Regions from separate parts of the Paenibacillus sp. YAE3 genome, predicted to be linked through region 2. Evidence: predicted binding sites of a transcription regulator. Region 2 holds the regulator's gene; each other region holds the start of a gene.

Region 1 (4,146 bases), on a different contig from region 2:
CCGAGGAGTCATTCGGATGTTTGCCCATCTCGCGTCACGCTCCTTATCTCCCGTGTTTCAGGCGGTCGGCTTCCTCCGCCCGTTTGGCCGAATTCCATTTGTCCATGTCGCCTACCAGATAGCCGGTAATCCGCCGAATCCGTTCAACCTGAACGCCGTCGCATGCCGGGCAGCGATCGTCGATGATGCCGCTGAATCCGCATGTTTTGCAGCGGTCGACCGGGTGGTTGATCGAACCGTAGCCGATCCGGTTGTCCGCCATGCACCGCACGATCCGATCCAGCGCGGCCGTGTTGTGAATGACCGATCCGTCCACTTCGACGTACGTAATGTGACCCGCGTTGCAGAGCTCGTGGTACGGCGCTTCCAAGCGGATTTTATCCGCCGCCTTGATCGGAAAATAAACGGGAATATGGAACGAATTCGTGTAATAATCCCGGTCGGTAACGCCGGGTATGGCGCCGAACGCGATCCGGTCCTTTTTCACGAATTTCCCCGACAAACCTTCCGCGGGAGTCGCGATCAGCGTAAAATTCAAGCCGCTGTCCTTCGTTTCGCGGTCCATCCGTTCACGCATGCGGCGGATGATCCGAAGCCCCTGCCGCTGAACCTCCTCGCTTTGTCCGTGATGGCGGCCGAAAAGCGCCGTCAAAGCTTCGGCCAAGCCGATGAAACCGACGCTCAGCGTCCCCTGCTTCAGCACGTCGCCAAGCCGGTCGTGAGGCTGGAGATGCTCCCCGCCCCTCCATACGCCCTGCGAATATAAAAAACGGAAATTCCCGGCCTGCCGGCCCGCCTGGTACCGGAAGCGCTCATGAAGCTGGCGTACCGCCACGTCCATCGCTTCGTCAAGCCGGCGGTCAAACTCTTCCGGGCCTGCGGACAAAAGGGCAAGTTTGACCAGATTGATCGACGTAAACGACAAATTGCCGCGGCCGATGGCGGTTTCCTCCCCGTTCACGTTTCCCATCACGCGCGTCCGGCAGCCCATGTAGCACACTTCGCTTTCCTTCGTTCCCCGGTCGTAGGCTTTGTTGAACGGCGAATCAAGAAACGCGAAGTTCGGGAACAGCCGGCGGGCGGTCGTTTCCAGCGCGAGCCGGTACAAGTCGTAGTTCGGATCTCCCGGATGAAAGTTCACTCCTGACTTCACCTTGAAGATCTGGATCGGAAAAATCGGCGTTTCTCCGTGCCCGAGACCCCGCTGGGTCGCCAGCAGCAGCTGCTTGATCAGCATTCTGCCGCATTCGGACGTGTCCGTCCCGTAATTTACCGATATGAAGGGAACCTGGCCGCCGCCCCGCGAATGCATCGAATTGGCATTGTGGATGAACGCCTCGCAGGCCTGGTACACATCCCGTTCGGTCATGCTCCAGGCTTCGCGCTCCCGGTCGAAATCGTCTTGGAGCGGCAGCTCCCGCAGCAAGCGGAGCTTTTTCTCGAAGGTTTTGCGCACGTACGGCGCAAGGTCGGCGTCAAACATCGGGAAAGCTTGTCCGCCGTGCTGCTGATTCTGGTTGGCCTGCAAAATGATCGAGGCAAGCGCCATGGCGCTTTTGATGTCCTGCGGCTCGCGCATATGGCCATGGCCGGTATTGAACCCGCCCCGGAGCAGCTTGCCGAGCGGAATCTGGCAGCAGGTCGTCGTTCCCGAGGCATAAAAATCAAGATCATGCGGGTAAATCAAATTTTGTTCGATCGCTTCCTTGGCCTCCGGCGACAATAACTGTTCGGCAGCGTACATTTTGGCGCTTTCGCTGGCAAATTTGCTCATCAGCCCCATGGGCGACTTTCCGTCCACGTTCGCGTTTTCCTGAAGCAAATCCGGGTTGCCGTCTTGCAGCATATCGTCAAAGGAACGCCAGAGACGCTCGGCCGGATCCTGGATGAGATCATTCATTTCCACTTCCTCCTTAAGGCGCAAAATGGGATGGCTAATCCACCCGACACCATATATAGTATTTAATTTGAAAATCAAACACTATATCTATTGTCACACCCTGGAGAAAAGCTATTTCTGCTTTACCGGTCAAACGTCATCGCCGGCCAAAACAGGGGGCCCGGCATAAAGCCCAACCGATGGCATAACGATTCGAGCGGATGGCCGTGCGCGATTCGGGCGCGGAGCATCGGCTCCCCGCGATGTGCCAAAACGGTCAAAGCCCGCCTCAGCATGTTTGTCGCAACCCCTTTGCCTCTAAAACCCGGCCTTACGGCCAGCGCTTCGATCACCGGACAGCCCTCCGAGTACCCGATCAAACAAACGCCGATCAAAGCATGCGTTGCACGGTCATACGCTGCGCCCGAGGCTTCCAGCACGGCTTCCGGGCTTTGGGCGGCAAATTCCCGAAGCCGAAGCAGCGTCTCCGGAAAAGACACGGCGCCTCTCTCTCCGCTCTCCCCGCCCTGGGCATGCTTAAACAAAAACAGCCCGGCTTCGCGCTCCAGCTTCAGCCTCGTTTCCCCGGAATCGCACGCGGTTTCCGCCCGGCGCCAAATCATCTCGGGATGCTCGCCTTCGAATACGGCCGTCGGACGCCGCATCCACCGGAATCTGCATGGGTCCGGCCGAAAGCCGGCCCGAATATAATCATCGGCGTCGCCGTCCGGCACCTCCATTGCCTGAATCGGCAGCCCGTTGCCGCCTTGCCGCCGCAATGTTTGCGCGATCAGCCGAATTACCTCGGCCCCCCCTCCAAAAGGCGGAACCGTAAAAAAATACCGGAATGCCCAAGGCGACAGGGCCAACCCGCCGACAACGGTTTGATCTTTTACGAGCCAAAAAGGCTCATCGCCCCCGGAGAGGAAATTTTCCTTCTCCCGGCATCGGAAGGCGATCGTCGCCTGATGATAATAAACATGAACGTACCGCTCCCATTCCGGGGCATCCGCCCGGCATAAATGAAGCGACTCCGTCAGCTTGAGCGTAGACGCCTTTTTCAGCCATGTCTCGCGATCCATACCAAGCGAACCTCCTTCTGCCTTCCGAAAGAAAGCTTCCCTACTAGATTACGTTCCGCATGACCGGTTTCATGCCATTTGGCCGCCGGACCCTCTAAATCTTTGCCGCCGGTTCGCCTGAAACGGCAAAAGGGCCGCACCCTTGTTTGTCTCGATTGGAGACCAAGGATGCAGCCCTCGCTATGTAACAACAGCATCATGCGAAACTCGCTAAATATGTATGGATTTGAGCCATGTGATGGCGGTCATGTTCGAAAAAATCAAGCAAATATTCGTCCACCGACAGCTTATCTTCATGTTTATGGCCGAATTCGGATTCCGGAATGCCCTCGATGACCTCGACCAGCTGCCTGCGCGCTTCCACGGTTTGCCGGATCAAATCCTGCTTGCTCTGGGTCAGCCCGTAAGCCGCGGCGTCGCGGTTGAACTCGTTGAAATCGAGCGGCTTCAGCGTCATCGGCCGATGCTCCGCCATGGGCCGTACCGCATTTTCCAGAAAATATCTGTCCCACAGCATCATATGGCTGATGATGTCGCGCGGCGACCATTTGCCTTCCGCGACCGGCCCCGCCCACTGCTCTTCGCTCAAACGCTCCAGCGATTCGGCGAACCCGATCAGCTCGGCAAAAGCTTCCAGTTTCTCCTGCTTCGTATTCATCGAATATCCCCCTGTCAAAAGAAAGAAATGGTTGATTCCTTTCCTGATCATACCATCGAATCCGGAACCAAGCAAGAACGTTTGTTTGGTTTCGGGCGTGCAAAAGGCTAATGATGGCAGAGATGGCCGTAAAATATCGGGGATAACGGGAAAGCGGGCGCACCGTATCGCAAGATCCGAATGGAACGCCTCCGACGCCGACGCCCGCGTCTCCTTTCCCGTGCTTCATCCCCCGTTCGGAATTACAGCAGCAAATTTCTTTTTCTGAACCAAACGATCCCGGCCGCAAAACCGGCGAAGCCGACCGCCAGCAAAATAAGGACCACCGGCGTCCAATGAAGCGTTCCATTGACGATGTCCGCGGTGTCAATTAAAGAAAACAAGGAAACATGCTGCATCCAGGAAAGCTTGTCGCTGATTTTGCCCGCCAAATTCAAGCTGAAAAACCCGAATACGATGAACCCGGAGATGCCAAGCGCCCTTTTTTCGTCATTCGCAACCGCGGACACCAAAAAGCTGATGCCGCA
Region 2 (4,146 bases):
TACCGCCCCCGCCGCGATGCCGCGCACCAGCTGCTTGACGCCAAAAGCCAGCAGGATGAAGGACGGCAGCAGCACCAGCGTCACCCCGGCCAAAATCAAATTCCAGGACATGACCTCGGCATGCTGCAGCATCGCCACCCCGATTTGGACGGTCCGCATGGACGCCCGGTTCGTAATGAGCAGAGGCCAAAGATAATGGTTCCAATGCGTCAAGAACACATAGACCGAAAGCGTGGCCAGTGCCGGCCTGGAAAGCGGCAGCACGATCGAAAAATATTGCCGCAAATGCCCGCATCCGTCGATTTTTCCTGCGTCGAACAATTCGCGCGGCAGCTGCAGAAAAAACTGGCGGAGCAGAAACACCCCGAAAGCGCCGGCCATGAAGGGAACGATCAGCCCCTGGTAGCTGTCCATCCAGCCCCAACTTTTGATCAGCAAATAGTTCGGAATGATCGTCACTTCCCAAGGGATCATCATCGTCGACAGAAACATCGCAAACAGCGCGTTTTTGCCTTTGAAATTCAGGAACGAAAAAGCGTAAGCCGCTAGGCTCGACGTCACGACCTGGCTGATCATGACCGCGGCCGATACGATAAAGCTGTTTAATATGAACCGGACGATCGGAAATCCGGCAATGGCCTCCTTGAAGTTCTCGAGATAGAAACGGGTCGGAAACAACGGCGGCGGAAAATTGGATACCTCTTTTTCGGTCATAAACGACGAAAACACCGTAAAAATAAGCGGATACAGCACCACCAGCGCCAACGCGGCAAGCAGGACGTACAGCAGCAGCGCAGTCGTTCGTTTCGCAATCATTGATAGTGCACCCTCTTTTCCAGAACTTTAAACTGCAGCACGGTCAGCGCCAAAATAATCAAAAACAGGATGAGCGCCTGCGCGCTGCCGATCCCGAAGCGGAAGTTCACGAAGGCGTCCTGGTATATGGAGTACACGATGACGTTGGTGGAGTTGATCGGACCGCCTTTGGTCAGGATATGAATTTGGCCGAAAGCCTGGAAAGCTCCAATCACCGACACGATCAAGGCGAAAAAAATCGTCGGCGACAACAGCGGCATCACGATCCGCACAAACGTGCGTACAGGTCCGGAACCATCGATTTTAGCGCTTTCATAAAGCTCCTCCGGAATGCCTTGCAGCCCGCTGGACAGCACGATGTACAGAAAACCCATGTTCATCCAAACCGTCATGATGGAAATGGAAATGAGCGCCCAGGCCGGGTCGGTCAGCCACGGAATCGGGCCAATGCTTACGAGGCTGAGAAAATAGTTCAACATCCCCGCCGTCGGATGGAACAGCAGAAACCAGATGATGGAGCCCGTACCAACCGAAATGACGATCGGCAGCGAAAATATGAATTGGAAAATCTTCATCCCCCGCAGCTTGTTGTGGGTAATCGCCGCCAAAAACAAAGACCAGATCAGCGAAGTCGGCACCGTATACAAAATAAACATCAACGTAACGCTCAAGTTCGAATACAACTGATGCGATTTGAACAGGGTGACGAAATTTTCGAACCAGACGAACTCGGCCACCTGTCCCCGAGGATCCGTAATCGTCATGCTCAAATAAACGGATTTCAGCATCGGGTAAAACAAAAACATGATAAATAAAATGATCGAAGGCGCCAGAAAAGCATAAGCCAAGACATGCTCTTTCCAAACGTTCCGTTTGGACATCCTGCTTTTAGATTTTTTTACATTTAAAACGCTTTCAAAATTAGACAAACCGATGACCCCTCCCATGTCTCCCGATGTACTTTCGTCATAACCAGCCCATATATGTTATTATCTTACATTTGATATTTTGCCGTTGTCAACGAATTTTCACAATTTATTTTCGAACAACCTTGACAAAATTAAAATAAATTTCAGAACTTTACAACGGCACATAAGTAAAGAATGCACCGAGAATGCCGAATGCCGTGTTTTTGCCGGTTAACCCCGGAAAATAAAAAAGACGCAAGCGGCTTGATGTCTTCCACCTAGCCGTTTGCGCCTTCGGACATCCGGTCAGTCGACCGAGTCGGGCATCGTATTCTTCGAAAGCAGCCCCTTCAGTTCTTTCATGAACATGTTGATGTCTTTGAACTGCCGGTATACGGAGGCAAAACGCACATAAGCAACCTCGTCCACCGGATACAGCTGCTCCATGACCAGCTCGCCGATGTGGCGGCTTTCGACTTCCGCTACCGCGGTGTTGCGAAGCGCTTTTTCTACCTCGGACACGATGGCTTCAAGCTGTTCCACCGATACCGGGCGCTTCTCGCATGCGCGGATGAGGCCGCGCAGCACTTTGTCCCGGCTGAATTCCTCGCGGCTTCCTTCTTTTTTGATGACGATCAGCGGAGTTTCCTCCACCATTTCGAACGTCGTAAAACGCCTGCTGCATTTTTCGCATTCGCGTCTGCGGCGGATCGATTTGTTGTCGTTGGCCGGACGGGAGTCGAGCACCTTGGTGCCTGCGTAATCGCAGTAGGGACATTTCATGCATACTCACTTCCTTTACCTTGAGGGTGGATGGGATGATATCAAAAATTACTTATAATTTCCAACTGAAAAACATCTAAAAAAGTGATGAAGTTTGAATCTTTGAGACATACTACTTTTACAAACAGCAAGGAGGTGAACATCAATGGCTCAAAACAACAACTCCAACAACCTGGTAGTACCTAAAGCTACTGCAGCCCTGAACCAATTGAAATACGAAGTTGCTCAGGAACTGGGTATCTCCATCCCACAAGACGGATACCAAGGTAACATGACTTCCTATGAGAACGGTTCGATCGGGGGACTCATCACTAAACGTCTGGTGACCCTGGCTGAACAACAACTGGCTGGTCAATTCCAATAATACATGCATCCAAAGAAGTATTGGGGCAGCCGATGAGGCTGCTTCAATACTTTTTTTGCCATGATGGGAAGCGTCAGAGCGTAACCCCTCTCATGGAATCACTTCGGATGGCTTGTCCGCCCCAAATTCAAAACTCGTTGTATATCCGCGTATATTGATTATAATAATAAATCACCCGCTGAACATAGTGCCTTGTTTCGCCGATGGGAATATCTTTGACCGATTCCAGCGTTCCGTCCCAAACTCCCTTTTTGAGCCACCCGTCCACCTTGCCCGGTCCTGCATTATAGGCCGCGATGACGGCGATGCGGTTCCCTTTGAACTGGTTGCTCAAATTTCTCAGGTACCAGGTTCCGATGGCAATACTCGCCTCCGGTTTATGTTTGATATGGTCCATCGTCACTTCCGGCAGCTTGGCCTGCTCCATGACCCACTGGGCTGTGTCGGGCATCAGCTGCATCAAGCCGAGCGCTCCTTTTTTCGATTCCTTGCCCAGCTTGTAGTTGGATTCCACGCGGATGATCGAGGCGACCAAAAACGGGTCAACGTCATAGCGCTCCGCCTGCTGGCGAATGTTATCCTTGTAATAGATCGGGTAAAACCAGGACATCCAGTTCGTGCTGAAAAACAAAACCGCGACAAAACCGATGAACAGCAGCAGCAGAACTCTTTTTTTGCGCAAAAATCGAAAAGCCTTCATACATATCCCGCTTGAAGCCAGAACCGATCTACTTGCCGCTCCGTTTCCTCAGCGTCCCCGCTGTTGTCGATCACGATATCGGCCTTCCGCTTCTTTTCCTCAATATTCATTTGCGACCGGATCCTTGCCGCCGCTTCCTCCGCCGTCAATTGGTTTCGCCGCATCAATCGCTCCAGCTGAACGTGCTCCGGGGCATAAACCACCATGACACGTTCAAACATATGTTCAAGTCCCGATTCGTATAAAAGGGGAATGTCCACGACCACCAGCTTGTCCGGATGTTCCCGCTGCAAATCGTCCATCCGCCCGCGGATCTCCTTCCGGATGGCAGGATGCGTGATGTCATTCAGAGCTTTGCGCTGGGAAGGGTCGCGGAATACGATATCCCCAAGCTTCTTCCGGTCGAGGGTGCCGTCCTCAAGAATAACGGCTTGTCCAAAATGCCCGGCAACCGCCGCCAAAACGGGATGACCCGGGAGCATGACTTCCCGGGCGATCGCGTCGGCATCGACAAGCAGAGCCCCTTTGTTGACAAGGAGCGCTGACACGGTGCTTTTTCCTGTTGCAATACCTCC
Region 3 (4,146 bases), on a different contig from region 2:
TAGGCGATAGCTCCTTTATATTAAGAAGGCAACGAGGGACCCGAGGTCCCTGCGATTGCCTTGCCGTATGATCAATTTTTTAGACTGCGCAGCTTGTGCACTCTTCGATGGACAGCTTTTTCGTCCGGGTGTAATAAAGCGATTTGAGCCCCTTCTGGGCGGCGTATACGTAAAAACGGGACAGCTCGCGGGTCGACACGGTGCTGTTGACATGAAGTACGGTCGAAATGCCTTGATCCACGTGCTGCTGAATCGCGGCGATCATGTCGATCAGGCGGAACTGGTCGATGTTGTAGGCCGATTTGTAGTACCACTGCGTCTCCGCGCTCAGGAACGGCATCGGATAGTAGGTCGTCGAATTTGCGTATGTACGCGTTTCGATGTGTTCGACGATCGGCATGACGCTGGACGTGGCGTTTTGGATGTACGAAATGCTTTGCGTCGGCGCAATTGCCAAACGGTAGGCATGGTACAAGCCGTGTTTTTGCACTTGCTCCTTCAGGCGGGCCCAATCCTCTGGAGTTGGGATTTCGATGCCTTCAAACAGCTTCTGAACGCGTTCAGACGTCGGACGGAAGTCCGTCTCGAGATACTTGTCGAAGTACGTGCCTTTGGCGTATTCGGATTTTTCGAAATCCTTGAACGTAACGCCGCGGTCGCGGGCGATCTCCATGCTTTTTTCGATGGAGTAGAAGTTCATCATCATGAAAAACGTGCTGGCGAACTCTCTGGCTTCCGCGCTTTCGTAGGCGATTTTGTTTTTCGCAAGGTAACCGTTCAAATTCATGGCTCCGAGTCCGACGGAATGCAGCTCGCTGTTCGCGCGCTGTACGCCTGGGGCGTTTTCGATCTTGGACAGGTCGCTGACCACCGTCAAGGCTTCGATGCCGACATGGACGGAATCCTTCACCTTGCGCTGTTCCATCACGTTGACGATGTTCAGGGACGCCAGGTTGCAGCTGATGTCGCGGCGGATGATGTCTTCGATGCCGTAGTCGTTGATTTCCGACGTCTCCTGCAGCTGGAAGATCTCCGTGCACAGGTTGGACATTTTGATCTGGCCGATATCCTTCAGCGCATGCACGCGGTTGGCGTTCGTTTTGTTCACGATGTAAGGATAACCGGATTCCAGCTGGGTGGAAGCGATTTTCGTCAGCATGTCGCGCGCGCTCATCACCGTTTTTTTGGTGACTTGGTCGTTGGCAAGCAGCTCCTCGTACATCTCGTCCATGTCAAGGTCGTCCAAATGTTTGCCGTAGGCTTTGTAGACGGAATATGGACCGAATACGACGAGGGGCTTGTTTTGAGCGGCAAGCTCATAAAATTTGTTCGGAATGATGAGTCCGATGGACAACGTTTTGATTCTCAGTTTTTCGTCGGCGTTGATTTTTTTCGAATCCAGGAATTCGATGACGTCCCAGCCGAAAATGTTGTAGTATCCGGCGCCCGATCCTTTGCGTTGGCCCATCTGGTCGGCATAAGAAAAGGCATCCTCCATGAGTTTGAGCACGGGCATGATGCCTTTAGCCGCTCCGGCTACCCCTTTGATCGGTTCTCCGCGTCCGCGAAGCTTCGAGAGGTTCACCGCCACGCCGCCGCCGATTTTGGACAGCTGCATGCAGGTTCCGAGCACGTAGTTGATCGAGTTGAGGGAGTCGTCCATTTCCAGAAGGAAACAGGAGACCAGCTCGCCGCGGCGGCTTTTGCCCGCGTTCAGGAAGGTCGGCGTCGCCGGCTGCAAGCGCTGGTCGATCATGGCTTCCGCGATCCGCAGCGCCTTCCCGATGTCCCCGTCTCCCAGATGCAGGGCCACGATGGCCACCCGGTCCGGATACTGCTCGAGGTACATCGTTTTGTCGTTCGTCTTCATCGCGTAGTCCTTGTAGAACTTCGAGATCGCCATGTAGGACTGGAACTGGAAGTCGCTGCTTGCCGTCAGGTTAAACACGGATTCGACTTCTTCGTACGTGTATTTTTCAAACACGTTTTCGTAATAGTCGTTTTGGATCAGGTAGTCGAGTTTTTCCCGGAGGGAACCGAACTTCATCGTGTCCTTCTCGACTTCTTCCATAAAGGCTGCGACCGCTTCTTTATCCTTGGAAAGCTGGAAATAACCGTCAGCCCCCCGCTGCATCAATTCGTTGTTCAATTCAATATGCTTCAATAGTCCGCACCCTTTCAACAAAAGTTTCTATATCCTGCGTTGTTCCCGACAGCTCGAATTTCGTGAGGATCGGCACATCGTACATTTCGGAGATCGCGTCCGCGCTTTTGGCGAAGCGGGGGCCCCAGTTCCGGTTCCCGCTGGCCGATACGCCACGCAGCATTTTGCTGTTGCGGGACAGGAACGATTTTACCTTCTCGGGGACCTGCCCGAAACCGGTCGTGTATGTCACGAGCACGTAAGGCTCGTCGATTTCATCCTTTTCGGCGATCGACACGCTCCGCATATTCAGCTTGTTTATGAAACGTCTGACATTCCCTGTCTTGGAATCGTAGACAACCAGCATACTCTATCACTCCTACCGAATCTTTGCAAAAAAAACGACGCTGCGTCCTTAGGCGAATGCAAGTCGTAATAGGTTATATATGATGTTTGGGATCAATATGTAGTTGGTAAATTGAATTTTACATCAATATATTGGGTTCGTCAATGGACAAATGACGAATTCCCTATGAGAGCGGTTGCGCTAGAACAGGTAGAATCGGCGGCAGGGCGCGGCAAAAAAGGGCTCCCGAAAGATCAAAAAAAGATCTTTTCGGGAGCCCTTGGCGTCCTGCATCTAGATATGGTGTTTAGACGCTTTTGACCGGAGGATGCTCAAGCACTTTATCGATAATGCCGTATTCAGCTGCATCCTGCGCGCTCATGAAGTAGTCGCGGTCGGTGTCGCGTTCGATGCGCTCCAGCGGTTGGCCTGTACGTTCGGCCAGGATACGGTTCAGCGTGTCGCGCATTTTCAAAATGCGGCGGGCGCGGATTTCGATATCCGTTGCTTGTCCTTGGGCACCGCCCAAAGGCTGGTGAATCATGATCTCGCTGTTCGGCAGCGCGTAGCGTTTGCCTTTGGCGCCTGCATTCAGCAGGAACGCGCCCATGGAAGCGGCCAGGCCCACGCAGATGGTGGACACATCCGGCTTGATGTATTGCATCGTATCGAAAATCGCCATGCCGGCCGTGATGGAACCGCCTGGGCTGTTGATGTAGAGGTGGATGTCTTTGTCAGGGTCTTCGGCAGCCAGGAAAAGCAGCTGGGCAATGATCGAATTGGCTACCACGTCGTTGACATCGGATCCCAGGAAAATGATGCGGTCTTTCAAAAGGCGGGAATAGATGTCGTAGGCGCGTTCGCCGCGGTTGCTTTGTTCAACGACCATAGGTATATAACTCACGTGGAAAACCTCCCTATATAGATGGATATGCGGATGCTGCAACATTTCGTCCCGGACCGCCGGGCAACGGGGAAAGCAACGGGCCGGACCATCGGGTCCATGCCGCTCCCGGTCGAACGCGATCCTTGAATGTTTGCAGCGTCCTTGGATCAACTATCGATGATTCTATACTTACTCTTACCGTATTAACCACATGATAAACAATTTCGAACAAAAAGTCAAAGAAAGTCAAACTCAGGGCAAAAAAAATAGCCATGATTGGCTTTGGTTGTTGAGGTTAATCATATGGTAGATGCTTTTCATTAAAAAATAAAATGGCGCGCCCGCGAGGAATTGAACCTCGATCTCAGGCTCCGGAGGCCTGCGTCATATCCATTGGACCACGGGCGCATATTTCAAATGCTGCTTCAATCGGATTTCCGGAAGGCCGCAGCCTCATATATTCCGTACAGCAAGAGTTATTATATGATAAATTTTGCGGAATTGCAAGCGGATGTTTTGAAACCGTGAAAAATAGCCCGCAAACGCCTGTATAAGAGGAAAGAATAATGTGAAGGATAGACGGTGGACTACTTGCAACAAGGGGTGAAATTGAGTAGAATATAAGTGGGACTTAAATCGTTACCGTGGGACGTTTTAGGGCCAGGGAGCAGGAGAGACGGAAGTTGAAGTTGCAGGAGTGGAGAGCAAATGCGGAAAATATTAGAGATACAAAAGCAGCTTCTGCCTGATCTCATGGACGTGCTCAAGACA

Evidence for each region. The regulator NrdR, encoded in region 2, represses ribonucleotide reductase genes. The targets are predictions, from matches to a motif close to AACACNATATATNGTGTT.
Region 1: AC27KL_RS07455 (anaerobic ribonucleoside triphosphate reductase) is a predicted target of NrdR. The motif match lies at 1,946-1,963, and genes of this name have one in related genera.
Region 3: nrdI (class Ib ribonucleoside-diphosphate reductase assembly flavoprotein NrdI) is a predicted target of NrdR. The motif match lies at 2,631-2,648, and genes of this name have one in related genera.

The regions. Positions count from the first base shown of each region.
Region 1 is NZ_BAAIYF010000003.1:315,667-319,812, reverse strand. It holds gene nrdG (anaerobic ribonucleoside-triphosphate reductase activating protein) at 1-28, opposite strand, end outside; gene AC27KL_RS07455 (anaerobic ribonucleoside triphosphate reductase) at 44-1,906, opposite strand; gene AC27KL_RS07450 (GNAT family N-acetyltransferase) at 2,023-2,961, opposite strand; gene AC27KL_RS07445 (DinB family protein) at 3,158-3,619, opposite strand; gene AC27KL_RS07440 (ABC transporter permease subunit) at 3,862-4,146, opposite strand, start outside.
Region 2 is NZ_BAAIYF010000004.1:370,662-374,807, reverse strand. It holds gene AC27KL_RS10420 (carbohydrate ABC transporter permease) at 1-816, opposite strand, end outside; gene AC27KL_RS10415 (carbohydrate ABC transporter permease) at 813-1,697, opposite strand; gene nrdR (transcriptional regulator NrdR) at 2,031-2,507, opposite strand; gene AC27KL_RS10405 (alpha/beta-type small acid-soluble spore protein) at 2,653-2,871, shown strand; gene AC27KL_RS10400 (lytic transglycosylase domain-containing protein) at 2,999-3,571, opposite strand; gene coaE (dephospho-CoA kinase) at 3,568-4,146, opposite strand, start outside.
Region 3 is NZ_BAAIYF010000015.1:89,649-93,794, reverse strand. It holds gene nrdE (class 1b ribonucleoside-diphosphate reductase subunit alpha) at 80-2,164, opposite strand; gene nrdI (class Ib ribonucleoside-diphosphate reductase assembly flavoprotein NrdI) at 2,151-2,510, opposite strand; gene clpP (ATP-dependent Clp endopeptidase proteolytic subunit ClpP) at 2,797-3,393, opposite strand; tRNA gene AC27KL_RS23970 (tRNA-Arg) at 3,709-3,783, opposite strand; gene AC27KL_RS23965 (sugar-binding transcriptional regulator) at 4,084-4,146, shown strand, end outside.